DNA from 2 places in the Alkalihalobacillus pseudalcaliphilus genome. Region 1 is predicted to be linked to the other one. Evidence: predicted binding sites of a transcription regulator. Region 1 holds the regulator's gene; the other holds the start of a gene.
The links. Region 1 encodes LexA, which represses DNA repair genes until DNA is damaged. Its sites were predicted from a motif close to CGAACATATGTTCG; they were not measured.
Positions count from the first base shown of each region.

Region 2: PQ479_RS04795 (DNA polymerase IV) is a predicted target of LexA. The motif match lies at 1,508-1,521, and genes of this name have one in related genera.

Region 1 is NZ_JAQQWS010000001.1:136,303-151,660, reverse strand. It holds gene acnA (aconitate hydratase AcnA) at 1-200, opposite strand, end outside; gene sspO (small acid-soluble spore protein O) at 488-646, shown strand; gene PQ479_RS00745 (small acid-soluble spore protein P) at 662-802, shown strand; gene PQ479_RS00740 (acyl-CoA thioesterase) at 849-1,343, opposite strand; gene PQ479_RS00735 (hypothetical protein) at 2,180-2,515, shown strand; gene PQ479_RS00730 (peptidoglycan-binding protein) at 2,932-3,855, shown strand; gene PQ479_RS00725 (hypothetical protein) at 3,911-4,105, opposite strand; gene PQ479_RS00720 (hypothetical protein) at 4,125-4,550, opposite strand; gene PQ479_RS00715 (DUF2621 domain-containing protein) at 4,718-5,155, shown strand; gene PQ479_RS00710 (CcdC family protein) at 5,948-6,472, opposite strand; gene PQ479_RS00705 (hypothetical protein) at 7,405-7,716, opposite strand; gene PQ479_RS00700 (YneF family protein) at 8,020-8,235, opposite strand; gene sirA (sporulation inhibitor of replication protein SirA) at 8,394-8,852, opposite strand; gene tkt (transketolase) at 9,279-11,273, opposite strand; gene PQ479_RS00685 (DUF896 domain-containing protein) at 11,454-11,693, opposite strand; gene PQ479_RS00680 (YneB family resolvase-like protein) at 11,827-12,474, opposite strand; gene PQ479_RS00675 (hypothetical protein) at 12,470-12,712, opposite strand; gene lexA (transcriptional repressor LexA) at 12,865-13,494, shown strand; gene PQ479_RS00665 (DUF6359 domain-containing protein) at 13,542-15,358, opposite strand, start outside.
Region 2 is NZ_JAQQWS010000001.1:974,104-989,461, forward strand. It holds gene PQ479_RS04790 (peptidoglycan recognition protein family protein) at 26-1,246, opposite strand; gene PQ479_RS04795 (DNA polymerase IV) at 1,570-2,799, shown strand; partial or broken gene PQ479_RS21865 (YolD-like family protein) at 2,796-2,886, shown strand; partial or broken gene PQ479_RS04800 (YolD-like family protein) at 2,907-3,134, shown strand; gene PQ479_RS04805 (DUF2975 domain-containing protein) at 3,244-3,720, shown strand; gene PQ479_RS04810 (helix-turn-helix domain-containing protein) at 3,735-3,956, shown strand; gene PQ479_RS04815 (acyl-CoA carboxylase subunit beta) at 4,260-5,807, opposite strand; gene mce (methylmalonyl-CoA epimerase) at 5,835-6,230, opposite strand; gene PQ479_RS04825 (biotin/lipoyl-containing protein) at 6,257-7,222, opposite strand; gene PQ479_RS04830 (acyl-CoA dehydrogenase) at 7,477-8,616, opposite strand; gene PQ479_RS04835 (3-hydroxybutyryl-CoA dehydrogenase) at 8,612-9,457, opposite strand; gene PQ479_RS04840 (NAD(P)/FAD-dependent oxidoreductase) at 9,882-10,796, opposite strand; gene PQ479_RS04845 (SdpI family protein) at 10,877-11,215, opposite strand; gene PQ479_RS04850 (quinone oxidoreductase family protein) at 11,231-12,205, opposite strand; gene PQ479_RS04855 (Type 1 glutamine amidotransferase-like domain-containing protein) at 12,326-12,997, opposite strand; gene PQ479_RS04860 (tetratricopeptide repeat protein) at 13,267-13,755, opposite strand; gene PQ479_RS04865 (GNAT family N-acetyltransferase) at 13,911-15,188, opposite strand; gene PQ479_RS04870 (GNAT family N-acetyltransferase) at 15,357-15,358, opposite strand, start outside.

The DNA of each region.
Region 1 (15,358 bases):
TTCTCTACATGTTCTTTTTTAATGAAGTAATCATCATACTGACGAAGCACAGATTCTAATAACACCTTAATTGAGTAAGGTAATTTAGAAACTTCGCCAATTCCTGCTTGCTCAAGCGCGTCTAAGGAATAATACTTGTACGACTTGTCACCAACACTAAATGTTTTTTGTGAATTGTAAACATCTAAATTTTTTGACATATGTATTCCCTCCTCCATATCAATAATACCGCATACAATTAAATTTGTCTAAATTCCGAACTCCTTCCATACAAGAAGTACCGCAAAAGAAAACGCTTTAAATGTATTTCATACGATATCCCTTTTATAGAATAGCAAAACTTATGAAAAGAATAAATATTATTTTTTATATTTAATCAATTCTTTTTCAGAAAAAATATAAGAATTAACTTATTTTAATTGGTTGGGAGCAATTGCTATCATAGTCCAACGCACATACGGAGATGCTAAAAGTGGAGGTGTTTGATATGAAGAAAAAATCGAATCACATTATTCCAAATATGAATCATGCTAATTCACAAGGTAATGGTGCTGGTTATCAATCTTCTTTTCAAGAGGAAATGGCTAATGAGCCACTAAGTGCTACAGAAAAGCAATTTAATAAAAAGACAAAAAAAAGACAGTAAAGGAGCATAAAATAGATGGAACATCATCGTTCAACCAAAAAAGAACATAACACAGCTAAATCTCAACGACGTAATGGCGGTCAACCACTACCTTTAAGTGGTTCAAAGAAAACAAAACAAAAAAACCATGTTAGCCAAACAAATGGTGAGGGTTAATTGAAAATTAAAAAGGCGAGAATTTCTAACTCTCGCCTTTCCTTCTTTATTGGTTCTGTTGTCGCTTCTTCCGTTCTTCCGTTCTCTTCTTACGTGTTTGGAATCTTTCCTCAGCCCCCACATACTGCCACTTTTCTTCTTCTGTTTCAGCAATAACTTTGGGAACAGGAGTTGGTTTGCCCTCACTATTTAAAGCAACAAACGTCATATAAGCTGTTGCTGTCAGCCTTTTTTCTCCAGAAATTAAATTCTCTGCCTCTACTTTCACATAGACTTCCATGGATGTTTTACGTGCAAAAGTGACGTAAGCTTCGATACAGATTGCTTCTCCCGTATGGATCGGGGCAATGAAATCCATACTGTCACTTGAAGCCGTCACAACCGCGGCACGTGCATGTCGCATTGCTGCAATACTTGCTACCTTATCAGCATTGGCCATAACCTTCCCACCAAACATCGTACCATGAAAGTTCGTATCTGGTGGTAAAACTAAATCCGTTAAAATTGTTTTTGATTCTTTTGCTTTTTTACTAATTTCCATCACTTACTCCTTTTAAAGAAAAAATAATATCACTTCTCATTATACTTTGTCCTAATCTTCCTTGCCTATAGCAAAGATAAAATTATCATAGTATATAAAATATTCAACAATTACAACGGTCCATTCATGACTGGTTTCTCATTCACTTTGTATGAAAGTTCAATGGGTGATGCTCATTTTCAAGACAATTTGACCTTTTGGTCTTTGTTTTTTGTCCGTTTTTGAAAATCGAAAGCACCTTATCAGATGAATGAATTCATCTGAATGGTGTTTCGATTTTCAAACTTCACGCAAATGCGTGAAGTAGCCAAGCGAGCTTGGCTAACGGTCCAAAAACACTAGGATTTCAGATGCTAATCCTGATGAGTTACTACACTCTCTTTTTTGTTGGTGGTGGCTGGTTGTGCGGTGCGCTGAATCTTTTTGGGATAGCCCGTGCAGCAACACCAAAAAAGGGGCGGGGCTACGGCAAAATGAGAGAATCCTCAAAAACCTTTTATGAATGAAGAGCCACCAGTTAAAGAGTGAAACCGTACTTTCATTTTAGTTATTGTTGTAAGAGTGATATCTGTACTTAAGTATTAGCAATACCCAGCGGACGAAAATATGCAGAGACTCCCTCGGTAAAAGCTCCCTCGGGACGTAGTGGCAGAGCCGAGTTCCTGCGGCGTAGCCGAATAGCTCAGCGCCCCCCCCCCCAGGACACCGAGCATAATTTCCGGTAGCAACGAGCAACGCTCCATGTTGCACTAACTTCCATACAAAAAAAACTTCTCAATCTCACCTTTTAGGCTTATAATGATAAATATCTTTTCAAAGATTAAGAGGTGAGTAATGTGAAAAGAATGGCTTTAGCAATTATGCTTTCCATCTGTTTGTTCCAACTCGCATTTTCGCCTTATACAGAGATCATTTGGCATCAGACAAGTCACAACTATCTCGACGTTGACCGAATTGTCGCTGATGATCCAGGAAAGACACCACACTTTTTTGGTGACGATAATGAAAAGAGTAGCCACTATACAAGTGCACTCCTTTTAAATGTATTAGTCATTCTATTTATACATGGGATAGCGTTTGTATTTACCACTAGAAAGGGCTGGTTATACCCGAAGCTCTTTCAGTCAAATTACCTCAAAGAGAGCCCCTTTTTGCAAAGTAACTATTTGTAAAAAAGGAGGCGAAAACGATGATGGTAATCAGATTTATCATGATTGTCTTTTTATCATTAACAGCTCTAAGTTTCTTTACATTTCAAGGAATTGAAGGCGTTAAAGCTATGGTTGACTTAATGAAATCCAGTAAATAATTCATAAACCTCACAAAATGAGCGTCCCTCATTTTGTGAGGTTTTTTGTTTTTTTTTCGTATTATTATAACAAAATGATGACGAAGAAGACGATACTTACCCGGATTTTACAAATAGATTTCAACCAGATTAAATAGCTAGAGAATGTATTGCTAGTTCACTTAGAGACTGGTAGGATTGCAATCGTTGGATGATTAAAGTCCAAACAAGCAGATTAGCTCCACGAAAACAAGAGTTACTTGATGAAAGGACTCGCAATTAAAAGGAGGTTTTCACTTGATGAAAAAGAAATCTACATCAAGACTACTACAACGAATGGGCTTGCCGCTGGCTGCTGCTGGATTGTTTATTCTCTTCTCACCTGAACAATCTTATGCACACTCAGAGGGAAAAAATGAGCTACTCCAAAAAGGGATGGAAGGTTCTCAAATTGAAGAGCTACAAGAAAAACTGGCGGAACGAGGCTATTTCGTCGAGGAAGATATAACAGGTCTTTTTGAAGAGGAGACTCAAAATGCCATAAAACAATTTCAAAAAGAAAATGACTTATTAGTAGATGGGCTTGTCGGGCCACAAACACTTGGTGCCATTACTGTACTTCGAATAGATGATGAAGGTTCCTTAGTTAAAGCCTTACAAGAAACTTTATCAGAGCTCGATTACTTTGATGGTGATGTGAATGGTCAGTATAACAAAGAAACAAAAGAGGCTGTTTTAGCCGCACAAAAAGAGTTTGAAATTGGTATTGATGGTATAGCAGGACCTGAAACATTCTCAGCGATTTACAATGCTATTTATAAAAGTGAACTAGAAGCGGTAGCTCCTACTCAAACAAGTCAACCCAATGAATCTGAAGTTAATGAGTCCAATGAACAGACAGAATCAGAACCTAGTGAACAAGATGAACAAGAAGGACAAACACTTTCAGTTGAAGCCACTGCCTACACAGCAGAATGTGAAGGCTGTTCTGGTATAACGGCTACAGGCATTAACTTATTAGAAAATCGCGATAAAAAGGTCATTGCCGTTGACCCTACAGTTATCCCTCTAGGAAGTACTGTATATGTGGAAGGTTATGGTGAAGCTATTGCAGGAGATACTGGCGGAGCTATAAAAGGGAATAAAATTGACCTCCACATGCCAACAAAAGATGAAGCCATCCAATTTGGGCGTCAACAAGTACAAATTACTATCTTAGATTAATGAGTAATAAAAAAGGACAGTGCTGAAAAGCCTGTCCTTTTTTATGCCCAAATACTCATTTAGTCCAGCCTGGTTGATATGTGTAAATGACATGACCGTTATGTCTAGCTGCACCTCTAAAACTCAAAAAGTCCTCTTGTTTTGTTAACACCGCTCTAAAATCTAAAAATTGATCCTTTTCAACTACATAACGTTCGATTTTTCCATCTCTTAATTGCTGTAAAATATCAGTAACCCCTTCAGACATCATTTACTCCCCCTTATACGTTTCACCCATAAAAGTAAGGTAATATTTTAATAGCAAACATGGCAATTACAGCTAATGACAACCACAATGTAGATTGAAATAAAGAAGCCATTTCATCATAAAGCTCTCGGTTTTCTTTAAAGTACTCAAGCATTTCTCTCATTTTCTTTGCTGTTATACCTAATAACGCTCCGATGATTAACCATAATAGGATAACAGCAACAGTCCATGAAGTAAGCCAATCTGTTACCATCACAACGCCAGAAATGAAAGAAAGCACAATCGCTCCATGTGCAACCTTAAAAATAGGCCGATAAATAGCAAAAACTACTTTTAATTTGTTTGTGTCCGTTATAGGAATCCCTTTTATTAAAATGGGTAATGGAATTAAAATAAAAAAGATCACGGATATGAGGACATGAATCCCGTAACTGATAATAAATGTCATAAACGCTTTCACCCCCTATCTATTTTAGCAAATGAGGTTTAAAAGAAAAAGCAAGATTGTGACGAGATTACGAAAATATGATTTATTTACTTACTTTCATACGTTGATATTCCCTTTTTTCTCGTAAATATGGTAGGATATAAACGATATCAAAAGAGGTGACAAACATGAATGATTGGTTTATGTGGTTCATCGTTTTTTGGACAATCTTTCTTATCACTGTCATGTTTATTGGCGGGTACTTTATGTTTAGAAAATTTCTTAAAAGGTTACCTAAAGACGATGGAAAGTCAATATTAGATTGGCAAGAGTATTATATTGATAAAACGTTACATTTATGGGAAGAGGATAAGAAACAGCTATTAAACGAGTTGGTAGAACCTGTTCCTGATTTATTTCGAGATGTTGCAAAAGGTAAGATCGCAGGGAGAATTAGTGAGCTTGCTTATAATGAGGGTGCAAAAAAGCTAACATTAGAGCACATGATTCGTGGTTATATTCTGGCAACACCAAAACGAGACCACAAATTCTTACGAAAAAAGCTCAATGAATTAAAAATTGATGTAGATCCATTTGAGTACTTATTTGAAGAAGTAAAAAGTTAAAATGAAAAACTCTCCCATGCAAGGAGAGTTTTTTGTATGAAAGTTGATGCTGGTACTCATGTGCGGAGTTTTGATCGTCGCTACCGAAAATCATGCTCCGCGTCCTATGGGGTGGTGCTGAGCTAATCGGCTTCGCCACTGGATCTCAGCTCTGCCACTGCGTCCCATGGGAGTCTCCGCATGTTTTCGTCCGCTGGGTTAGTACTTATTCTCAAGTAATAAAACAATCTAACTCCTTTCTTTTTAAACGAAAAAGTACAAAGGCAAAGTGAACGAAAAGCCACCAGTTAAAGAGTCAAACACTACTTTTACTCTCTATGTTGTTACTTCCCGGCTTTTCCTACAACACTCGGCACTACTTAAATGAAGTTCCACCAGTCAAAAAGCCAGACACCACTTTCATCCTTGTTGGTGGTGGAACGGTTTTGGCTCCACCATGCGGGTTTTGTATGAAAGTTATCTAAACCTCATGTGGTGAGCGTTAATCACCGCTACCGAAAATCATGCTGCTAGACAATCACGCGGTGCTGAGTTAATCGAGGGTTGGTTTCTGTAGATGGAAGAGCTAATCAGCTATGCCCCGCCATCCCTCCGCTGAAGTTCCTGTAAACTCAATATTAGGCTTGCCATTCATAAACGATTTTGATGGTTCTCTCACTTCACCATATCTCCGCCATTCTTTTAGAAGAAACTCACAAGAGCCATTCCCAAAAGCTTCAGTACACGGACACCCAGCCATCATCAACAAAATAGAGGCATTAGCTCATTTTTATTATTTAATACAATACTTATTTATGTATGGATGCTTGGTATTTCTTTTGTTTCATTACTTTGGTTTATTATCTTTTTGTAAGACCTAAGCATCGCAATTCTCCAAGGTAAGATCATAGAGAATGCCATCACAAAAAACATACCCGCTAATGTTTCAACTTCAATAGAATAACCTAATACAACTCTTAATAATATCCTCACTACTAACAATCCAATTAAAATGAACACAAACATTTTCGAACGTTTTAAATAAATATGGCTATCGATCCGTTCAAACTTTGATGTTTTTATAAGTAAAAACGAAAAAAGTATTCCTAATGCAACGGATTCAATGATTTGAATTCCATGTAAGTGTGTCGGCTCATATAAAAACATCAAAAACCCAGTAGACATAAATAATGGAGGCAACACAATCTTTTTGGCGGTCACTGGTTTTAATTGTGATTTAAGGCGAATGAATATGACTATAACCGCCATTATAGCTGCACCCAATGTTGAAAAAATTAAATAATATGGCTCCAAAACTTTCAATCCTTCCGCTTCCATAACATTTTAATCATATCTGTCTATTACGATACCGCACATTTAAAAAAGTTACAATCTACAGTTCGATAATCATACTTAAGGTGGATTTCTAAATAATCAATAGGGTAAACGACACTAAAGTTAATGAGATGGTCAAAACTTTCTAAAAAAATCTATTTCTTTCCTTGACAATTAAACGTATAATTCAACTATAATCAAATCTACTAAAAGGAATTTTACATTTATGTATATATATTTAACTGGCATAACCTTAGTCATTGCCGCATTTACACTTTTATTATTTTCTGGGATACTTCCCTTCGGCTACACCTCTTGGAAAATTTCATTAGGATCAGGTATTGTTTTAGCTATAGTAGGTGCCTACCTAATTTTTAAAGCTGTACAGAAATTCGAAGTAAAAAAAGTGGATAAGGATTAAGTCACTGCTTTTAAGATGGACACTTTCAATAGCATTGCTAGTAAACAGGCTAAAAATGCATCAGTTAGCCTATTAAACCAATTTTATCTTACACCCTGCTACTTTCCTTCAGAAACGCTAGGAGACTGTCATGTATCTATTCATTATCACGCTCATATTACTAGCTGTTATATTAAGTTGTTATGCTACTGAATTCTTATTAAAGAAATTCTTTCCTAGCATCTCAAATAAACTTCGTAATGCCCTACAATACCTTCCAGGTGCAGTCATTACTTTTTTTATTTCCAGCCAATCCTCAAGCAATGCAATCTTTATAAGGGCTTTATTTTTCTCCACCGTTATTTTATGTATCTTCACCCTAATGATTTGGTTAAAAAGTCTTACTATCAATCCCAAATAACATGATTTTTATATCGATATGAAGAGGCTTTGAAACCAATATGATTATATTCACCTTTGCTTAGTAGAAATCCATTGACAGAAAAAACAGGGTTTTACTCTTCCCTGTTTCTGTTTAAATTGAATTTATTTTAAATAAAACCACTCTAAATTTCTTTTCACCATGATCGGTTAATCTTTCCCAGACAGCCGTTTTTCCATTAATATATGGGTAAAAGCCATTGTCATCTAACTGGGCTATCGCTTTACTTTCAAATGAATAACCATATATTCTATTATTTGATTGCCAAACCAAATAATCATCACTGATATCATAAAAGAAAATATTACCTTCAAATAATTGAATCTTTTCCTCTTCTTCAGTATTCAAAGCCAGCAAATATAATTTACTTTTTTGTTCATCATGATGATCTTCCTGCCAAGCCAAATAGTGTTTATTAACCTTCGGGAACGCTACCATATTCTTAACCGGCAAACTCTTAATCATTTCCTTAGATTGAAGAGAATAGATATTTATTTTTGTTAGATAAAGTCTTTGAATATTTCTTTTAACAACAAAAAAACCACTCCTCCTTTGGTTAACTTTATAACCAAGAAAAAGCGGTTTTATGAATGATTAAAAGATTAATTGTAATTCAAAAGGAAAGATTAAGCAGATGGCATTTTTGCTCAAATTTTATCCGTATTAATTAATGGCTTATACGCCAAGAACGTTAACCCTTCAACCTTCTTACTTACCTTGTTGCTTTTGCATCGCTTGCATCATTTGGTTAATCTTTTTCTGTGATGGCTTTTGACCCATTTGCATCATCATCACTCGTAACATTTGTTCATTAATTGGTGGGTTTTTCTTTAAATATGACATCATCGTCTTTCTAGCGATGAAGAATCCAATTGCGACTCCTGCTAGAACTGCCACTGTGTACCCAAGAATATGCAACCACATATGTCCAACTTCCTCCTTCAGCCTATTAAAACGTTCAAGTTATCTCAACTAACTTGAATCAACCTTTTCCATTATATCTTATGAGAGCTTGTTTTAAAAGTCTATTCTCCTATCATTTCGGAAGATTTTGAAGGAATAAGTGAAATCTTTTAAAATGTCTAACACCAATAATGCTTATTCATGTATTGTTCTTGGCGAATAGGATTTAACCACCCATAATGTTCATGGTTGGTATCAACAGCAAAGTAACATGGATCAAGTCTTCTAAGCACTTCAAAAAATACAGTTTCCGCTTCTGGCCCACCCGTTGCTTTTATCCGTAAATAGTTGGCATGAATGTCTAATATGGCTTCACTTTTTGGCTTGTCTACGTGGACATAATAAGAATTTTCTTGTTCAATAAATTCTTGTTTCCCTTTTATGAGTGATTTTAGTTTCTGTTGAATGAGTAATGTTGGAATTGGTCTTGAGATATATTGTATTTGTCTATCGAAAATACTTCGTTTGGATGTCGCTGCCAATTCGCGCTCAAGAAATAGTTGATATAGCTTGAGTTCTCTTCCGCAATAATGGCTGGCGATGTTTTCTCCTAATAAATATATGTGGTAGTGTCTCATACTTACACTCCTTCCAACCAGCTTTCTATCTATTATAAGTAGATTTTACTGAATTTGCTGTCTGAAGTTGGAGAGAACACTGACTTGTTTTGTCGAAATTGCACTAGTTTTTGTATGAAAGTGGACTTCGGGGCGATAGTTTGTGCCTTGATGTTAGCTGGTCATCCATCTAGCGATAAATGACCTTAGTAGGACAGTGAACCCTGTTTATTCAGGCCGACTCCTGGTGTGACCGAGTTGTAAACGTGCCAACAGTTTGAACAGTCGCCACTACTTTCATTATTGTTGGTGGCGGAGTGAATGGGGCTCCGCTATGGGCGTTTTAGTATGAATGTTAGTGCGAACATAGAGCGTTACTCTACTGAAACTATGTATAGTTAAAAAAACCTCTACACTCAAAATGATGTGTAGAGGTTTTGCTTGATTTTATTGAATGAGCGCTTTTACTTTAGCCACTACGTTATCTACAGTAAAACCGTACTCAGCTAATATTTTGTCTGCAGGTGCTGATGCTCCGAATGTATCGATAGCTAACACATCCCCTGCTAAACCAACATATCTTGCCCACCCTAATGAACTTCCCATTTCAATACCTAAGCGAGCTGTAATATGTGGTGGTAATACAGATTCTTTATAACTCTTTGGCTGTTTTTCAAAACGATCCCAACTAGGCATACTGATTACATTGGCAAAGATTCCTTCTTTTTCCAGAAGACCTTGAGCTTCAACGGCAAGTGAAACTTCAGAGCCAGAAGCTAAAAGAAGTACATTTGCTTCACCACTCGCTTCAGAAACAACATAAGCACCTTTTTCCACACCTTCATATGCTAAGTCTGCTGTCGTTTCTAGAGTCGGTAAGTTTTGACGCGTTAAAACAAGTGCGGTCGGTGTATCTGTACTTTCTATTGCATGCTTCCATGCAGCAACTGTTTCGTTACTATCTCCTGGTCTAATGACTGATAAACCAGGCATTGCACGTAGTGAGGCTAATTGTTCAACAGGCTCATGGGTTGGACCATCTTCACCAACAGCAATACTGTCGTGAGTAAATACATAAATGACAGGCTGATTCATTAGTGAAGCTAGACGTATAGCTGGACGCAAATAATCTGAGAATACAAAGAAAGTCGCACCAAACACCTTTAAGCCACCATGAAGTGACATACCATTTACTGCCGATCCCATTGCAAATTCACGTACACCAAACCAAATATTGCGACCTTCATAATGGTCTCTTGAAAAGTCTCCTAAACCTTTCATATACGTTTTGTTTGAACCAGCTAAATCAGCAGAGCCTCCAAAGATTTGAGGAACTTTGTTAGCAATCGCATTCAAAACTTCTCCAGAAGAAGAACGCGTCGCTACACTTGAACCAGCTTCATAACGTGGTAATGCCTCATCCCAACCTTCAGGAAGTTTGCCGGCCATCGCTAGTTCATATTGAGAGGCTAATTCTGGGTATTTTTCTTGATATGCAGCAAAAAGCTCATTCCATTTCGCTTCTTTTTCTTTACCTTCCTTCTTTTTCTCAGCAAAGAATGCCTCTACTTCTTCTGGTACATGGAACTCTTGCTCATATGACCATTTATAATATTCTTTTGTGCGTGTAATCTCATCTGCACCTAATGGCGCACCGTGTGAATCAGACTTACCAGATTTATTCGGTGAACCATAGCCGATCACCGTCTTCACTTCAATTAATGTTGGTCTATCATCAGCTTTGGCCTGCTCAATTGCTTGGTTGATCTCAGCTAAGTCTCGTCCATCTTCTACACGAATGACCTGCCAACCATATGCTTTATAACGATCTTCTACACTTTCTGAAAAAGAAATATGTAAATCACCATCAAGAGAAATATCATTTGAATCATACAAAACGACTAATTTCCCTAATTTTAAATGTCCTGCTAGGGAAGCCGCTTCTGCTGATACACCTTCCATCAGGTCGCCATCACCACAAATACTATATGTGAAATGATCAACAATTTGATAATCTTCTTTATTATAAGTCGCAGCGAGATGGCGTTCTGCCATGGCCATACCAACTGCCATGGCAACACCTTGTCCAAGCGGTCCAGTTGTAGCCTCTACTCCTGCCGTATGACCAAACTCTGGGTGTCCTGGTGTTTTACTACCCCACTGTCTGAAATTTTTCAATTCTTCAAGAGGTAAATCATAACCCGTTAAATGTAGGAGGCTATACAATAACATGGAACCATGCCCTGCGGATAAAACAAAACGATCACGATTATCCCAATTAGGGTTATCAGGATTATGGTTCATGAACTTCGTCCACAAACTAAATGCCATTGGAGCTGCCCCCATTGGCATCCCCGGATGACCTGAGTTTGCCTTCTCTACAGCATCGATAGAGAGTGTACGAATCGTATTAATTGCTAATTGCTCAATAGTAGTTGTCATTTTATTTCATCCTTTCCTTTAAATCCATTACCTTCGCTTTTTATCATATCGTTTATACACATAAATCACAAGCAATTAAGGTGTTCATAAAAAAATTGATACTGACTCATTTCACTCTATAGAACATATAAAAAGCTGCCGCTAATTATGTTCAGAATAACTAGCAGCAGCCTTGTCTATTTAATGGGTAAACCCTTTGTACGTGTCTTTGCTTTTTTTTAGTGCCTCCGGTGTCACATCATCACCGTTTTCATCGACAACCTTTACGCTGTGTAATTGATTTTTAAATGCCCCTCTAAATGTTTGAATATATTCTTTGCGGAGCTTCTGCTGTTCTAACTGTTCTTCTTTCGATAACCCCGTTGTCTTTGATCTTTTTGATAACTCATTTATACGATTAATCTTGTCTTTCGATAGCATATCATCCACTCACTTTCTTATACAAAACATCCCCATTAAACCTTTAATGAGTGTAGCATGTTTAATTTCATTGATGCAAGCATTAGCGTTCACCTGATCATAAACTATCGAAAAAGAAAATACATACACGTATTTATTCAGATTGTCTCTCTTTTATATATTGTTGATATCTACGGTGCACGGTTGCTTTTGATACATCAAAACCAAACCCTCTTAAAGTCGCTGCAATATCATGAAACGTTAATTCAAGTTGGCGTAAACGAACAATTTCCTCAATCGGTACTTCTTTTTTGGTTCTCCCCCCCGCTTCTTGATTTTTAATATTTCTTTGTGGGTTAAATCCTTTTTGAACGGCTTTTTTCATTCCTCTACTTATCTTCAAATTATGTAGTTTCCGTTGATATTCTTCAACAATAGCCACGATATCTAACACCATATGATCGGCATCTGATAATTCTAATTCTCCATTATGTTGAAATGTGTAAATAGATGTATTATATTTTCTTAACTCATGTAAGATAGCCATCTTGGCATGACCTCTGCCAATCCGTGTATCATCCTGAACTAATACTTGATGAACAGTCTCTTCTTTACATTCTTCTAACATATCTAAAAGTCCAGGACGATCAATGGAATAACCACTTTCAATCTCTTCATATACTTGAACGATCGACCAGCCTAAACGATTTGCATAATCGGTCAGTTCTTCTCTTTGTCTTTTTAGCGAGGTTTGTTGACTTTGTTTATCTGTACTAACTCGACAATATAAAACGACATTAATTTTCTCCATCTTCCTCTAATTCCACCTTTTGATGATTAACAGTAAATTGCGACTTCTGCTCTTCTCTTTTTTCAAATTCAGCATTTGATACAACTCTATCAATTTCCTCTGAAGATTCTATTACTATTTCATGTTTCTCTAATTCATCATTAGTCAATAGTAAAGTAAAGCACATAAACATTAAAGTCAAAAAACCTGTACAAACAATCGCCCACTCTTGCCCTGATAATCTTTTCATCCGAAACACCTCATTTATAGAATGTACGTTCGCTTTTATCATAAATGAGAACAACTGTTTGTGTCAACCGTTTTTTAGAACTTATGTTTGCATTACATATGTTCGCATGGTACAATTTAGTTACGAAGGAAATATAAGCGAGGTGACAGCTCATGACAAAACTATCAAAAAGGCAACAAGAAATACTAGATTATATTAAAGTTGAAGTACGAAAAAAAGGATATCCACCTTCAGTTAGAGAGATAGGCGAAGCAGTTGGACTAGCTTCAAGTTCCACCGTCCATGGGCATTTATCTCGATTGGAAAAGAAAGGGTTTATCCGTAGAGACCCTACTAAACCTAGAGCGATTGAAGTATTAACTTTGGATGATACGATGGTGGAAGCCAATCAAGTGGAAAGAAAAGCAAATTATATTCCGATTATCGGGAAAGTCACAGCAGGTCTTCCTATTACAGCCGTTGAAAATGTTGAAGGTTATTTGCCTTTACCTGAGCATTTAGCAGCTAATGAAAATACGTATGTACTCGTCATTGAAGGAGATAGTATGATTGAGGCTGGTATTTTTAATGGAGATATGGTTATTGTGAGACAGCAACAAACCGCCAATAATGGCGATATCATTGTGGCGATGACAGAAGATGAAGAAGCAACCGTAAAACGTTTTTTTAAAGAACAAGACTATATTCGTCTACAGCCAGAGAATGCGACCATGGATCCTATCCTATTAAAAAATGTTTCCATTCTCGGGAAAGTAATTGGTGTGTTCCGCACGATCCATTAATTTGTTTTTTATGAGAAAAAGCCTTTGGAACCCAAAGGCTTTTTCTTTTAGTTCATCGCTATACGTCTTCTGTTATATTGAAACATGATAACAGAGATTATGAATAATAATACCCCAAGCAATAGCCATTGATAATGAGAAGTGGCTGTATGTGGTAACGTCTTTTTATTATTGTCACCTGTTCCTCCTGTTCCTCCCCCATCAACTTCATCATCTTGATTTTGTTCACGATCTTTTTCCTTATTATGATCATTCCCGTTTTTCTCCTCTTCATCCAGTTGTTCCTTGTCACCTTCTAAAACTGTAAAAATAGAGAAGTGGTTTGTCGTTGCTGTAACACGCTCACTATCAACGCTACTTGATGGAAGAACATCCCACTGTTGTTTCTTTTCATTCCAATGATAAACAGCTAGATTCTCACTATTTGTAACGGCATCAGCAACGTAGGTGAATGATAATGTAATAGGTACGTCAAAAGTTTTGACTAGGTCTTTTCCTTCTTTAATTATTAACTCGTACACAGTACTTGGTGTGCCTTCCGTATATACCAGCTGATTTATAAATAATTGAAAGGACTGTTCACCTGTAAAATTCTCGAGCGGGATCAAAAGAGTTAAACCGGTTGAGATGAGTTCTAACGATACTTTTTTTTTCACTAAAAGCCTCATTTGCTCAACTGTAAGTGAAAGAACCAGTTCCTCTGATTCAACCGAACTTAAATCGACGATGAGCGTCGCACTTTCAGCAAGCATGTCTAAGTTCTCTGAGCTAATCGTAGCCTCATGCCCACTCATTTTGATATCCGCTATTAAGAAATCAATAGGCTCCTCGGGATGTGGTTTAGGCTCTTCAGGTTTTGGTGTTTCTGGCTTTGGTTCTTCCGGCTTAGGATTCTCAGGTTCTGGTTCTGGTGTCGGTTCTTCTTCCGGTAATGAGCTAATCTCAGCAATTCTACCTTCTACGTGATAGGCAATCGGTTCATGGAATGTTTTGACAAAGGCAATCAATGCCTCCAAATCCTCTGGGCCAGTTACCATATTTTTCGCATATTGACCCATTAATCGATATTTATCTCCATTTGACTCAGCCATATAGTTATTAGTTGTTACCGTATACGTTCTACTCTCATCAATCAAAGAACCATCTAGTAACATAATATCGACAACTTCATCGCTCGTTTGATCCCACGTATAATGAAAGCCTGCTATACTAAAATCCGGGCCATAACTCGTGATTTGTGCGTTTAAGATTTCACGTAGTTCAGCTCCGGTTACTTCAAAGGTTACTAAGACATTGTTAAACGGTACGATATTAAACAATCGGTTAAACGTTATTTCTCCTGCGGGGAGCTGGTCACGTATTCCGCCACCATTCATTAAAGCAAAATCACTTTTCATCTGCCATAACATGCTATCAGCAATTAAATTACCAAGTGCCGTGTCACCATCATTAGAATAACCACCAACCATATCAATTGCTGCATGCCCTACCACTTCATTTAAAATAGGAGCTACACGGTTTTCATAGTCTGCTAGAATTGCTCCAACCGCTGGTTCAGGTTCGATTTTAGCTTGGTCGACATAGATGATCTCCGCTTCCTTTTCAACTATATCTCCTGTTACAGGGTCTATGGTTACGTCAACCGCACCAAATGCTTTTCCATATTCATAAGCTTGAACAATCAAGACATCGTCAACCATCGCATTGACAATTTGATGGTTATGCCCGGCAAAAATTATATCTACTTCATCATCTACTTCTTTGGCTAGATCTGCTGCTGGGCCTACCGCTGTCTCACCTGACTGTGTGGCAGCCATATGGGCAAGTACGATAATCGCACGTACTCCTTGTGCCTTTAATTCTT
Region 2 (15,358 bases), 840 kb from region 1:
TTCCTTAGAACAGCTTTCATTATGATTAAGAAAATAACCGTCCCCATGTTACAGGGCCTACTTTGCCATCGACAGCTATTCTTTCCTTTCTTTGAAAATCTCGAACCGCTCGCTCCGTATTTGGTCCAAAAATGCCGTCTGCGGTTACCCCTATTTTCCTTTGAACAGCACGCACATCCTCGCCCCTCATATTAGGGCTTCTCAGTGTTAATAATCGTGTATATTTAGGCGTCGCTGGTTGCGCCGGCTTCGGATTATCAATCGCCGTCCATGTCTTTGGACCAACTATACCATCTGCGGTTAAGCCTTGAGCTCGCTGAAAGGTACGTACTCTTTGCTCGGTCGCCGGACCAAAAATACCGTCAGCAGTCGCTCCAGTTGCTCTTTGAACGACTCTAACATCATCGCCACGCATCATAGGTGTTGTATTTCTTAGTGTCCTTCTCTCGGTCCCTCCACCAGATGTCGGAGGTGGCACCGGTGGGGGTGCTGGCTGCTCTTCTAACGCGGCAAGTGCCCTTTCTAAAGCCTTAAAGGTTTGCTCTCCGACGATACCATCAACGGCAATCCCTTGTTTTTGTTGAAATGACCGAACCGCACTTTCTGTCTCTGCACCAAAATCCCCATCTGCTCCAAAACGTGGCAATACTTCACCTAACTTCAACAAGTCTTGCTGCAGTTGACGTACAGCATTACCCTTGCTCCCTCTTCTTAAAATAGTGGCCCCAATTTGTTCACCACCAACGTCAGGTCTAACAATCAAATCGACTTCCTGTGCTTGTCGCACCTGTCCTATAAAAGTTGACCAATCTTTCAAAAGAGTAGCTGGACAGTTTTTCCCCGTCCAATGTTGATGGGGAACTACTCGGTCAATCGGGATTTGATGGGCCCCCATCAAAAACCGAATTAATGTGATGGCATGTTCCCTTGCTTTAGCAAATTGACCATCGCTATTCACACAGATTTCTATACCAATAGACTCTCGATTTCCTTGACCTGTGCCCCCATCCCCTGCATGCCACCCAATCTCATTGGTTGGTAGGTGTTGGTAAATAATTTGTTCATCATCAACCGTATAATGCCAACTTACTGATGTGGATGGATTCTTTACATATGCAGCATGCATACGTGCATTTGCACCATTTCTTCTATTTGCGGTCTCATGGACAGTGATGAAGCGAGCATTCATCCTTGTACCAGGACGATTGCGATTACTTGTCGGGATAAAGTCCTGTCTAATTTCCATACTTATTCCTCCTTAACTAAAGATTTCCTGATATGATTACACATCGCCTTTGTCTTCATGACTTCAAGCGACCTACTAACACTGTATGTCTACTTCATAAAAAAGCTTAGGACAAACAGGAATTTTTTCGTTATTTACTAAATCGAAATCAATATCGTGAATGGGGAATGCTTTTGTATGTTTTGAAAAGACCTTTTCAATTATTTTCTTTATCTCCCTGCTGCAACCCTGTTATAAATTCCACTTTTTCTCATTGCATAACGAACATATTTTCGCATATAATACAAATACGAACATAAGTTCTATGAAAGGGAGGGGTTAAAATGAGGGTTATTTTTTTGATTGATATGCAATCCTTTTATGCATCGATCGAAAAGACACGCTACCCCGAGCAACGTGACAAACCACTTGTCGTATCGGGTGACCCAGCACGGCGTAGTGGCGTTATCCTCGCCGCCTGTCCGATTGCCAAATCCTACGGCATTCAAAACGCAGAACGCTTGTGGGAGGCCGAACAGAAGTGTAAAAATTTATTGATTGTACGCCCACGTATGCAGGACTATGTGGAAGCCTCAATCCAAATAACAGAAATTTTAAAGCAATATACAGACCTCGTCGAGCCATTTTCAATTGATGAACAGTTTTTAGATATCACAGGGAGTCAGCGGCTGTTTGGCACACCGCACCAAATCGCTCAAAAGATTCAAAAACACATTTGGGATCACATGCGTGTACGTGCTCGTATTGGTATCGGTGAGAACAAAGTGCTAGCAAAGATGGCTTGTGACTTATTCGCCAAAAAAAACAAAGATGGGATTTACTGGTTAAAGCAAGACCAACTCGAACAAACCCTATGGCCACTACCTATTGAAAAGCTTTACGGCATCGGTCGACAACGCCTTAAACATTTTCGCAATATGGGGATTCGTACGATTGGTCAATTTGCTCATACCCCCCTTGAGCACTTCAAGAAAAAATGGGGGATACCAGGTCACGTTCTTTGGATGACAGCCCACGGCATCGACTATTCGCCCGTCACCACACGTTCACATGATGGGCAAAAGGCAATTGGTCACGGTATGACTTTGCCACGTGATTATGACAATCTCACAGATATTCGAGTTGTTTTACTCGAACTTTGTGAAGAGGTATGTAGACGAGCACGCTCAAAGGGCGTTCAAGGTGAAACTGTGAGCCTCAGTATTTCTGGTGCAAGTTATGAGCTCCCACAAGGTTTCCACCGCCAACTTAAAATCGAGCAAGCGACCAATATAACCTTAGAACTTTTCCACGCCGCTTGCCAGCTATTAGAGCGCTTTTGGCAGAACTATCCGATTCGTCGCCTAGCCGTCTCGCTCTCGTCTCTTTCAAGCGATCAAGAAATTCAATTAAGCCTTTTCGAACAAAATCGCGATCGGTTGTTAAAAATCGGGTATACCATGGACAAAATCAACAATCGTTACGGAAAAACGACATTAATGCGTGCAACCTCGTTTCTCTCTGCAAGCCAAGCAAAGGATCGAGCCGCTAAAATTGGAGGACATTACCGATGAGTGAACATTTAAAGAGAGGTAATTTATTATGGGAAGGAAGCCGAATGTTTTTACCTGAGCATAAAGAAGCCTTACTTGAGCTAAAAGAAAAAGAGAAGCGACAAGTAAAGCCTGAACTTGATGATCAAGCCTATCACGAAATGGGGATGTACCTTTTAACCGCTCTTAACTATACAATGCCTGTACGTATCCACTATTGGGAACAGCATCGTATGAAAAAAACAGAAGGACTTATTGCCCATGTAGATGAATGGAACAAGCACATTCATCTAGAGACCAATCAACATAAGCAGCGCATTCCTTTCCACGCTTTAACCGAAGTCGAATTTTTATAGTTTTAGAAAACTCCTCACTAAGCTCAGCATTCAAGAATCTTGATATTTTATTGAAAAACGATAAATAACAAGTTATACTAGATAAAACTAGTTTGGTGAGGTGTTTGACTTGCAACATGTATCAACACAGCTACTAAAAGTAGCCATCATTGGTATCGCACTTATCATAGCTGTTCTTGGCGTTTTTTGGCTACCGTGGCAAGCCAACTCGCTTGGTCACGTATACCCTGAATTTTTATATTTGCAATATCCACTATTAATAGGTGTTTATGCGACGATGATTCCATTTTTTATCGCTTTGTATTATGCCTATCAAATTGTTCGTTACATAGACAAAGGGCATTCCTTTACGAAGCCACCAGCAAACTATTTAAATTATATTAAATACTGTGCTTTTACTGTATGTATTCTTTATTTAGCAGGGCTCATCACATTAGTATCCCAAGGTGCAGGTAATCTCGCGGTTTGGCTAGTCACACTCATTATTGCCTTCTCCTCTTTTATCATTGCTATCTTCGCCTCTGTTTTACGTGAACTTCTGAACAAGGCCATTTATATTCAAAATGAAAATGATTTAACGGTTTGAGGTGAGATGAGAATATGGCCATTATTGTAAATGTCGATGTCATGCTAGCAAAAAGAAAAATGAGTGTAACGGAGCTATCTGAAAGAGTTGGAATCACCATGGCAAACATGTCCATTTTAAAAACCGGCAAAGCAAAAGCGGTACGATTTTCAACCTTGGAAGCAATCTGTGAAGCACTCAATTGTCAGCCAGGCGATATATTAGAATACCGACCTGACGAAGAAACAAATAAATGAAAAAATGCCCCTCTCCTTTTAGATGAGGGGCATTTTTAAGTTGCCTATTAAGGAGGACATTGACGCGACGTATGTTTATGGACAAGACACTCGGTCTCTTTTCTTCGACTCATTGCCCCGTACTTCCATTTGCTCGGCATTGAACACTCTTTTTCCGGCTTCATTGCCGCGTATTTCCGTTTACTCCGCATTGAACTCTCTTTTCCCACACTTGCCGCGTATTTCCCATTTATAGCACATAAAAATGCCTCTATCCCTCAACTCTTGCTACAAAGAGTATTAACATCTCGACACGTATGTCTGTCAAAGTGGTATATTGCCATGCTTTCTAATCGGTCTGCTTTCTTGTTTATTTTTTAGTAATCCTAAGGCCTCTATGACCTTAGCTCTTGTTTCTCTTGGGTCAATTACATCATCGACCATACCATAAGCAGCAGCGACATAGGGATTCGCAAAATGCTGCTTATATTCAGTGATTTTTTGCTTACGTGTAGCCTCTGGGTTGCTACTTTCTTGAATATCGTGTGCAAATATAATCGATGTTGCCGCCTCTGGTCCCATCACAGCAATCTCAGCACTTGGCCAGGCGAACACATAGTCTGCTCCCATTGCTTTGGAATTAAGGGCTACATAAGCACCACCGTATGCTTTACGCAAAATAATCGTAATTTTGGGTACCGTTGCCTCAGCGAAGGCATACAAAATCTTGGCCCCATGACGAATAATGCCAGCATGTTCTTGGTCAATCCCCGGAAAGAAACCACTAACATCTTCTAAAATGAGCAGAGGAATACGGAAAGCATCACAAAAACGAACAAAACGAGCGAGCTTATCTGACGCATCTAAATCTAAGCTACCGGCCATCACCTTAGGCTGATTAGCCACAATTCCAACACTTTCCCCTGCTAGCTTAGCAAAACCAATCACAATATTGGGAGCGAAATCGCCCTGCACTTCCATAAAATCACGTTGATCCACGAACGTTTCAATCACATGGCGAACATCGTACACCTTGGTCGATTCACTTGGCACAAGTTCCAATAACTCTTCACAAGCCCCCGATTGATCAAGCACGTCATCTAGCGGTTCAGAATGATTTTCGGCATCATTATCCGGAAGAAAGAACAACAAACGTCGTACTTGTTCAAATAACTCTTGCTCCGTTTTGGCAGTGAAATGAGCACAGCCACTTCTAGAGGCATGCATGTGTGCACCGCCAAGTTCCTCTGCCGAAACCGTTTCCCCTGTTACGGTTTCGATCACCTTAGGACCCGTAATAAACATTTGGCTTATACCTTCGACCATAAAAACAAAATCTGTTAAGGCCGGGGAATATACCGCTCCTCCAGCACAAGGTCCCAAAATCATCGAAATTTGCGGAATCACCCCCGAATAGGTGGCGTTTCGATAAAAAAGCTGACCATAACCATCAAGAGCAAGAACGCCCTCTTGAATTCTGGCACCCCCAGAATCATTTAAACCAATTATAGGAGCATCCGCTTTTACTGCCGCATCCATTAATTGAGCGATTTTTAAAGCATGCATTTCGCCTAAGGTGCCTCCAAACACAGTAAAATCGTGGGCAAAGGCAAACACACGCCTGCCCCTCACCCGACCATACCCTGTAATCACGCCATCTCCAACAATCCGCTTCTCCGATAAATTAAACTGCTCAGACCGGTGTGATATAAATTGATTGGTCTCCACAAATGAGTCCTTATCAAATAAAAGCTCCAGTCTTTCCCGAGCTAAAAGCTTACCCCTGGCATGTTGTGTCTCTTTTTTGATACGACCGCCAGCAACCTTGACTTGTTCAACACGATTCTTTAACTCCTTAAGCTCCTCACGCATCGGCATCCCCCACCTTGTGGCCCGTACTCAACCTTCACATAGCTCAATCAATGTACCAAATGTAGCGTTTGGATGTACGAACTGAACCTTGCTACCTCCTGCCCCCTTTGTTATTCCGTTACCAATGAAATGAACGCCTGCTTTTTTTAATTCAGAGACTTCTAATGCTAGCTCATCCGTTTTAAAAGCAAGGTGATGAATACCCTCGCCCCTCTTTTTTATAAAACGTGCAATGGGACTCTCTTCACTTGTCGCTTCTAATAGCTCCAATCTGAAGTCACCTAGCTCAAAAAATGCGACCCGTACTTGCTGCTCTGATACGAACTCTGTGCCCATATAAGAAAAAGAAAAAACATCCCGATAAAGCATAATAGCTTCATTTAAGTCCGAGACCGCAATGGCGACATGATCGAACCTTTTCATTACTTAACCATTCCTTTCTCTTCTGACTATTCAGAGAGCGGCTTCACTAAAAATAAAGGCTGATGCTGCTTCACAAATTGTCCGTTTTCAACTAATACATCACAAATCTCACCTGAAATACCTGCTTCAACTTCATTAAACAGTTTCATTGCCTCAACAATACCAACCACCGTAGAAGCTTCAATATTTTGCCCAACCGTCACAAAAGGCTGCTCGCCCGTGCCGGGGGCTTGATAGAAAGTACCCACCATCGGAGATTGAATCTCCAAAAGGGACAGCTTTGTTTGCTCCAGACTCAGCGTCCTATTCTTTCCCCCTTCGCTTACTCCCCCTAGCTTGTCACTAGTATACACATCGGCTGATTTTGGCATTCTTATTTGAACAGTTCTACGTTCAGGACGTTTTTGATTAGATTCAGACTCTGGCCGTCTTTTCAGCGTAGATTCTTCTTTTATCTGACGATCTATGCACAAATAAAACGATTGATCCAATGCCTCAATTTTTAACTGTTCAAGATTTATATCCTTAAATAAACTCAAAAGCTCCTCCAGCTCTTCGACAGAAACAGGTGCTTCTCTTTGCCCCTCTGTCGATGTAACTAGTAACTTCAGTAGCGGCTGACCATATTCAATGATTTGCCCATTTTGAACTAAAATTTCAACAACCTCACCTGATAATGATGTGATAATCGGTTGTTCCAAATGCAAATGATCGATTCGACAGGTTCCAATTTGTTTTCCGGCTTCAAGCTTGTGCCCACTTTGCACAAGTAAATTTGTCAAACGACCGACCTGCGCCGCGGTGACATACCTGTAATGGTCTTTTTCAAGAAAATCTGACTTCACCTCTACTGTTACTAAACCAGAAGCAAATGGCTCTTCCCCTTTTTTTACATCCAGTAAAAAAGGGCCGTGTTCAATCGATAAAGCATGTAAAAAAGGATGCTGCCGTAACATATGAAGATAGGATGTAAGTAATGATCGTATATTCAAATATTCCTCCCCCTTAATAATCCCGAACCTATGTCAATCCTTGCTAAAAATATGCAGAAACAAGACGAGATATGCCCGAAACGCTCGTCTCAATTAGAATTAAGTCTACTGAATTGATTCCAAAAAGACGTACAGAAAATATAATATTTACATTACGCAAAAAAAGATACTTAAACAAATGGTTAAGTATCCCTTTACAGAATTATTTTTTGAATGAGTTTCTCGACTGAACGCTCACTCAGTAATGATCCCGACTAATCCTCCAACAGGTGTTTGGCTATAATCATCCTTTGAATCTCATTTGTCCCTTCATAAATTTGTGTAGCCTTAGCGTCCCTGAAGAGTCTTTCAACTGGATAATCTTTCATGTAGCCATAACCACCAAATATTTGAATAGCTTCCGTAGCTAACTTCATCGCTGTATCCGTCGCATAACGCTTCGCCATAGAAGCAAATTTCCCAGCTTTTTTCCCTTGTTGACGTAATAAGGCGGCTTGATACACCAGTAAGCGAGCGGCCTCAAGCTCTGTCGCCATATCAGCTAATTTAAAGGACACACCTTGATTCACAGAAATAGGCTGACCAAATTGCTTTCTAGATTTAGAATAAGCAACAGCTGATGAAAGAGCGGCTTCCGCAATACCAAGTGCTTGAGCAGCAATGCCTATGCGACCAACATCCAAGTTACCCATCGCAATTTTCCAACCATCACCTTCCTGACCAATCAAGTTTTCACACGGCACCTCTGCCTGATCAAAAATAAGCTCTGTCGTATTCGAACCATGCAACCCAAGCTTTCGTTCCTTTTTGCCGACTTTAAAACCCGGTGTATCCTTTTCAACAATAAAAGCAGAAATACCGCCATTCCTTCCTTTGGTTGCATCGGTGATTGCAAAAGTTACATACGTATCGGCTACCCCACCATTCGTAATAAACACTTTACTGCCATTGAGAAAATATGAATCTCTTTTTTTAGTAGCCGTCGTTTTCATCGCACTCGCATCCGAGCCCGAGCTCGGTTCTGTTAAAGCAAATGCCCCTAAATATTCCCCCGTTGCAAGCTTACGAACAAAGTGCTCGCGCTGAAGATCATTACCGTAGTACAAAATCGGATTAGTTCCTACTGATGTGTGCACGGATAAAATGACACCAAGCGTCGCACTTACCTTCGAAATTTCATGAATAGCAATAATATAAGAAAGAAAATCAGAACCTGCACCGTCCCATTTCGTTTCAATCGGAATACCCATCAACCCATATTGGCCCATCTTCTTCACGACTTCTGATGGAAACTGGTCTGTCTCTTCCATTTTTTCAACGGCTGGTTGGATTTCATTTTGAGCAAAATCTCGTACCATTTCGCGAATTAATTGCTGCTCCTCTGTCCAATTAATCATAGGTATAAAACCCTCTTCCAGATTTTTTCCCTACCCAACCAGCCTTTACATATTTTCTTAAAAGCGGGCACGGGCGATATTTAGAGTCAGCAAAGCCCTCATGTAAAATCTCCATAATTGATAAGCACGTATCCAACCCGATATGGTCTGCTAAGGTTAATGGCCCCATCGGGTGATTCATACCAAGCTTCATCACGTCATCAACCGCTTCAACCGTTGCTACACCTTCATATACACAGTAAATCGCCTCATTAATCATGGGCATAAGCACGCGATTCGAGACAAAACCTGGGTTATCATTAACTTCCACAGCAACCTTATTCATCGTTTTAGCGAGTTGTTCAATCGTATTGAACGTCTCATCACTTGTTGCTAAACCACGAATGACTTCTACCAAACGCATAATAGGAACAGGATTCATAAAATGCATGCCTATCACTTTTTGGGGACGACTTGTAGCCGCAGCAATTTCCGTAATCGGAAGTGACGACGTATTACTGGCTAGAATTGTATGAGGCGGACAAATTTTATCTAACTGTCGAAATAATTGACTTTTTACATCAAGCTTTTCAACAATCGCTTCGATTACTAAATCAACTTCTTTCGCTCGTGACAGTTCCCCAGTAATGTGAATACGTGATAAAATATCTGCTTTTTCTGTAGCCGTTATCTTTTTTTTAGCGACTGCTTTTTCCAAAAACCTTTCAATCGTTATGACTGATTGCTGTGCTTGTTCTAAGTTAAGATCAAATACGTAAACGTGTAATCCAGCTGTTGCTGCAACTTGAGCAATACCCCCGCCCATTTGTCCAGCACCAATAACCATCACTTTGTTCATGTTCACATCGCTCACTCCTTCATGAATCCTTCCATCATTAAAGTAGCGATATCATTTCTTCTCCACTCATCTATAATTTTACTACAGATGCTCCTGCACTTCGTCTTCAATTCATTCATTTTTCTGAAAATAAGATTATGTACCTATGACTTTTATATGAATGTTACTTATGGACGATAGTTTGTGCCGGCTCCTTAATGTGGGTTTTATATGAAAGTTACTGCTGATGAGAACAAAAACAAATTGAACGAAGTGTCACTAAGTAAAAACCTTCACGACAATATTCGGGCTCTTCCTCCAGTTTTGTGGTCCTCATTCTGCTTTCACAACAACTTACGGACTCTTCCTCCCGATATGTTGTCCTCATCCCACTTTTACGACCACTTCGAACCCTTAACCATTTTTTCCAACATAATGATTTCATTCAAAAGCTTTCGTCAGCTAAATCATAATGGATGGCTCCAGCGGCTTTGTTACCTTCTGCTGCAGCAATCATTATCGAGGTTGGTCCTTGATGGGAATACTCACCAGCACTGTACGCGCCATAAATCGATGTTCGACCCAAATCATCCGTTTTGACTTTACCATCTTCTTTGAGTCCACAACCAATTTGTTCGAGAAAAGGTTGTGGTCGTACAAGTGTCGGTGAAATGAAGCCTGCTTCCCGTTTTATATACGTACCACCCTCAAATTCAATACCTTCCAAATATCCTTTTTCTCCATGAATACTATGGATACGCTCATTACAGACTTTAATGCCTTTTGCTTCTAGCTCCTGTACCATTTCATCAGACATAGGCTGACCATTTGTCGTTACAAGTAAATCCTTAGACCATTGATATAAAAGTTTTGTTAGATGATGCACATGTTTTTGATTTTCAGCAATAATAACAAGGGGCTTATCGCGATTTTCCCAACCATCACAGTAAGGGCAACTAAATAAACTTTTACCATAATAAGATCGTATGAACGGAATTTCCGGAAAAATCTCATGGACACCGGCAGCCAGTAAGACTTTTTTCGCTCTAAATACCTCTTCTTTTGAACTCATTAATTGAAAAATACCGAACTGGTTCCAGCTCTCCCGTTCAATGTGAACAATCGTCGCTTGATAAAAATCAACCGTATCAAACGCCAAAACTTCTTGAAGAGCAAGCTTCCTTATCTCTGCAGGTGCAAAGCCGTCTCTCGTTATAAAACCATGAGCAGCCTGACTCACTTGGTTACGGTTTGTACCGTCATCCAATAATGCAACACTTCGTCTAGCACGTGCCAAGAGTAAGGCAGCCGTTAATCCCGCAGGTCCCGCACCAATAATTGCACAATCATATATATTCATGTTAAAACCCTTTCGTTAAAAACATTCTCCCTCCTAGCTTTTACGCGCACAGAAAAAAAGATGCAGATTCAATCTGCACCTCATTCGTATTCCTTTTTCATACATACGTATGTATGTAAGCAAGCGAACAAGATCAAAAATATTGGGACATGCAGCCAGATCAAAATTGACACTTCTGATAAAGGTGGAAAAAATAAAACAACAATTCCCGCTAAAAAAGTGGCGGTGCCATAAAAAAAAAAGTTCCTACCTCCATGCTCATTAACATCATACCAAACCTCTTCAGACTCTAATGTTCGTTTGAAACGAAAGCCATATAACTCATTAGGTGCTACCTTTCTTTTCCACAATGGATAACCGACTCCTATAAAAATCGCCCCCAAAACCAAGCAATAAAAGGCAACCCACCCATTTTCCATCCTATCAACTACCCTCTAATCATTCACGTGAATGATGATTTTTCCTTGGTGTCTTCTCTCCTCAATAAGTTTATGTGCTTCCGACATTTCCTGCAAGTAAAATTGATGACCAATTTCCACCTCGATCGCCTTGGACTGCAAAAGCTTTATGACATGCCCGGAAATTTTCTTTAATAACTCTGGCTTATGCTTTCGTGTCGTTCCTAAACTATAACCTAAGAACGACCGACAACTTGCATGAACATCCTTTGTTTTAACTTCCCCAACCTCCCCACTTGAATTACCAAAATGCACAAGTCTACCGTACAAAGACAAACAAGCAACACTCCTAGCCGTTACATTACCTGCAACCGAGTCTAACACTAGGTTAACACCTTCGCCTTCTGTTTTAGTAATTATTTTTTCTGTGAAATTATCATATGTAAATACGGCATCTGCCCCTACTTGTAATGCTTTTTCCATTTTACTCTCATGACCTACAGTTGCAAAGATTTGCTTGGCTCCCAAATATTTAGCCATTCGAATAGCCGTTGTACCAACTCCACCAGCACCAGAGTGAATAAGTACTGATTCACCTTGTTGTAACCCACCTACAGAATGTAATAATTGGTAAGAGAGGAAACTAACTATTGGGCTTGCTGCGGCTGTCTCCATACTGATATTTGCAGGTATTGGATACGTTAAAAGTTCATGAGCCACTGCATACTCAGCATAAGAGCCACTTTTTGGAAAAGCGATAACTCGTTGCCCTACCTCAAGATCTTTTACTTCCTCCCCGACTTCCTCAATCACACCGACTAAATCTAAGCCTAAAATAAGTGGAAAGTTACCTTTTGATTTCTGTCCCCTTCTATTTTTTACATCAGCAAAGTTTACACTTGTTTTTAATACGCGAATCAATACTTCATCTGCTTCATACTTTGGCATAGGAACTTCTTGGTATATCATAACTTCTGGACCACCCAATTGATTGATGACGATTGCTTTCATTCCAAAACCTCCCCCTTTATGAATAGACATGTTAACCTCTTCAGTATATCAGATGAAAATAAGCACAAAAAAGACTACCTCTATCATTAAATCTTAGAGGTAATCTGTTTCTAGAAAAAATCATACAAAGGATCGATTAATATTCACTAGCTCTCCGTCTTCTGCAGTAAATACGCCACGACCTTCCATATCTACTAACTGCTCATTTCGGAAGTACAAGCATGTTTGTTCATCGATCCCATAATGTTTATGTTTCGGGAAGCGTTCAATTATTTCTTTTAAATGTTCTTCCTCATCCCATTCCGAATAATGAACTGCTATGACTACGTCTTTTAATAGGCCTAAGCCATCACGATACACGGGTAATTTTAAGACATTATCACGAGCAGAAATGAAACAATCAGTCGGGGAAATCAATGCTCCTGCTGAAAAACCAATAATCGGAGTACTAGCTTCATATTTTTCCTTAATAACATCCGCAATCGGTGTTTCCACGATATAATCTGCGTATAAGCTCGTATCGCCTCCACCAATGATAATTCCTGAAGATAACTGCAACGTCACGAGTGCCTCACTTATAGGCGTAGTCGGTAGAGGAATGAAATCGAAGGCTACTTTCTTATATTGCTTAAACGCTTCCATATAAATCGGCATATAATCTTGCCAACCTTCTCGGTCCAAGCACAAAATAGCGACACGGGGTTTATTGAAACCTAGCAAACCAACAAAGGATTTGGCCATTTTCGGCGTGAATGGTGGACCTCCACCAACTAAAAAAATATGCTTTTCCATTTCATTCACCTCTACATTCTTTTTATATTTTGTATGAAAGTTACTTCTGATGCTCGAGTGCGGATCTCTACTCGTCGCTACCAAAAATCATGCACCCTCAAAGGGCACCGTTCTACAGACTCACTTCATGATTAGCTATTTCAGACTCAATATGTTTCAATCATTATATCAGTAAACAGCAAGTGTTTGTGATAAAAAAGTGCAAATTTCTTAATATTGACACTATATAAAATAAGCTAATCCTGTCAAGATTCTTTCTACCTAGTTTGTTATTGATCCCACACTTCGTCTAGTTGCGGTGCATAGAACGCGATCGCTTTTTGATATAGGAGAATATCTTTATCATTAGTCGTTTCCATTAATTGTGTCAATAATACTTCTAGAGCTTGATTCGTTTCACCTACGTTATATAGAGTCATCGCATAAAAGACATGCAACGGGCGATAATTAGGGAACTTTTTAATCCCTTGTTCGAAAACCCTTTTTGAATCTTGATATTGACCTAACACACGGTATGTACTGCCTAATCCCAAATATGCCCCTTGCTCATCGCTTTTCTCTAACCCTAGCTCGAGTGCCTTTTCATAATAAGGTACGGCTTCGCGCTCAAATCCCTGAGGATCACAAACCGATGCATATAAGTAAAATAACTCACCATCGTTTTCGTTCATTTCTAAAGCGATCTTTAATTGTGCCTGTGCCTGCTCATATTCTCCATTCTGAATCCAATTCTTAATTTGTCTCTTTTCACTACTCACTTCAATCACTCCTTTAATACTACTACTTTAAAGAGGAGGGGCGAGCTTGTAAAGCGTTCTTCAGGTTCAAGTATTCATAGATCCAAAAATGCTCTGATCGATCAAATAGAAGGCCCTTGATTAGAGCCTTCTGCTTTCAAGAAAGTGGTACCTTCTCACACCTTCACCCGAAAATAATCTTCTGCAAGTATAGAAAAAATCAGCTCATCATAATACTGACCATCCCAATACAAAGCATCCCTTAAGATACCTTCTTGTTGAAAGCCAACTTTTTGATAGGCTTTAATAGCCGCTTGATTATAAGAAAAGACCTCGAGCTGCAATCGGTGTAATTTTAGCTTTTCGAAACAAAAAGCAAGAGCTAGCTGAATTGCTTCTGAACCGTATCCATGCTGTCGATAGGTGCAGTCATAAATTGCAATCCGAAAACCTGCACGCTGATTGTCCTCATCAATATCAACGAGCGCTACATCGCCAATCATTTTATTAGAGTCATGCAAGCAGATGGCCCAGTCATAACGAGCCTTATCTTCTCGAAAACGTTCATTTACCTGCTCAATTTGTTCAAAAGTGAACACCGTTTTTGTTCCAGTAAGAAAACGTAAGGATTCATCCTGGATCCCTTCATAAATCGTCCTATAATCACTACGCTCAATCGGTCTTAAATAAACTCGCTCTTTAGAAATACTTACTCTCTCATGATTCCTCTTTGAAAAACGAGCAATACTTTCAGAAATCACATAACAAAGCCGAATTCGACTAAACCACGCATCTGTTACACTTGAATGTAGCGATTCATTAATTTTTAAAAATTGGAGCCCGTCTACATGAATGGCCTGAATCGCCTCTATCCCAAAACATTCCCGAACAATAAGTGGCCACTCGGCATCCGTCATTTTTGCATCCGAAGTTCTCGCTACCTCCATTAATGCTCGCCTACTCATACTACAACTACCAGCTGTTACATCAGCCTCTATTCCTGTTTCGATCGAAAAGATTAGATTCGTAATTTTTTCAGTTTCCTGCCATTCCTTTGGATGTGTGGCAAATGCCTGTTCATTTCTACCAATAATCGTATAATCACCTTTCTTAAGTTGCGAGTGGACCTTAAGAAGTTCTTTTGGATTTGTTTGAATCCAAGTAATTAAATGATCGAGGTCACAATAGTGATAATAGTCAGCATCACTGTTATTTACCGCCTTCCTCACAATTTGCCTGCGTGCTTGTGCGGCACCTCGTTTTGGAATTTCATAAATAGTAAGGGCTGAACCCTCTAACAACTTTTTCACTTTATGAGATGTTACCTCACTGACAGCTATATATGCTTGAGGATAATACTTTTCAATAAAGGGTAACACTTCATTGATATTATGATACAATTGCCCTTCTTCATCGTGAACAATCGCTAATAACGCTAATTCATGAGTACTCATGGTGATAATCAAACCTTTCATTATTCGATTTAATCCCAAATAAGGGGCTCAACTATGCTTTTTCATATAATCCGTAACCTGCCCCAAATCAAAATGGTTACAGCCTACCAATAGGACCTTCGCCAATCCACTCATCCAACCACTCCTTTATATTCAGTCATAATATTTCT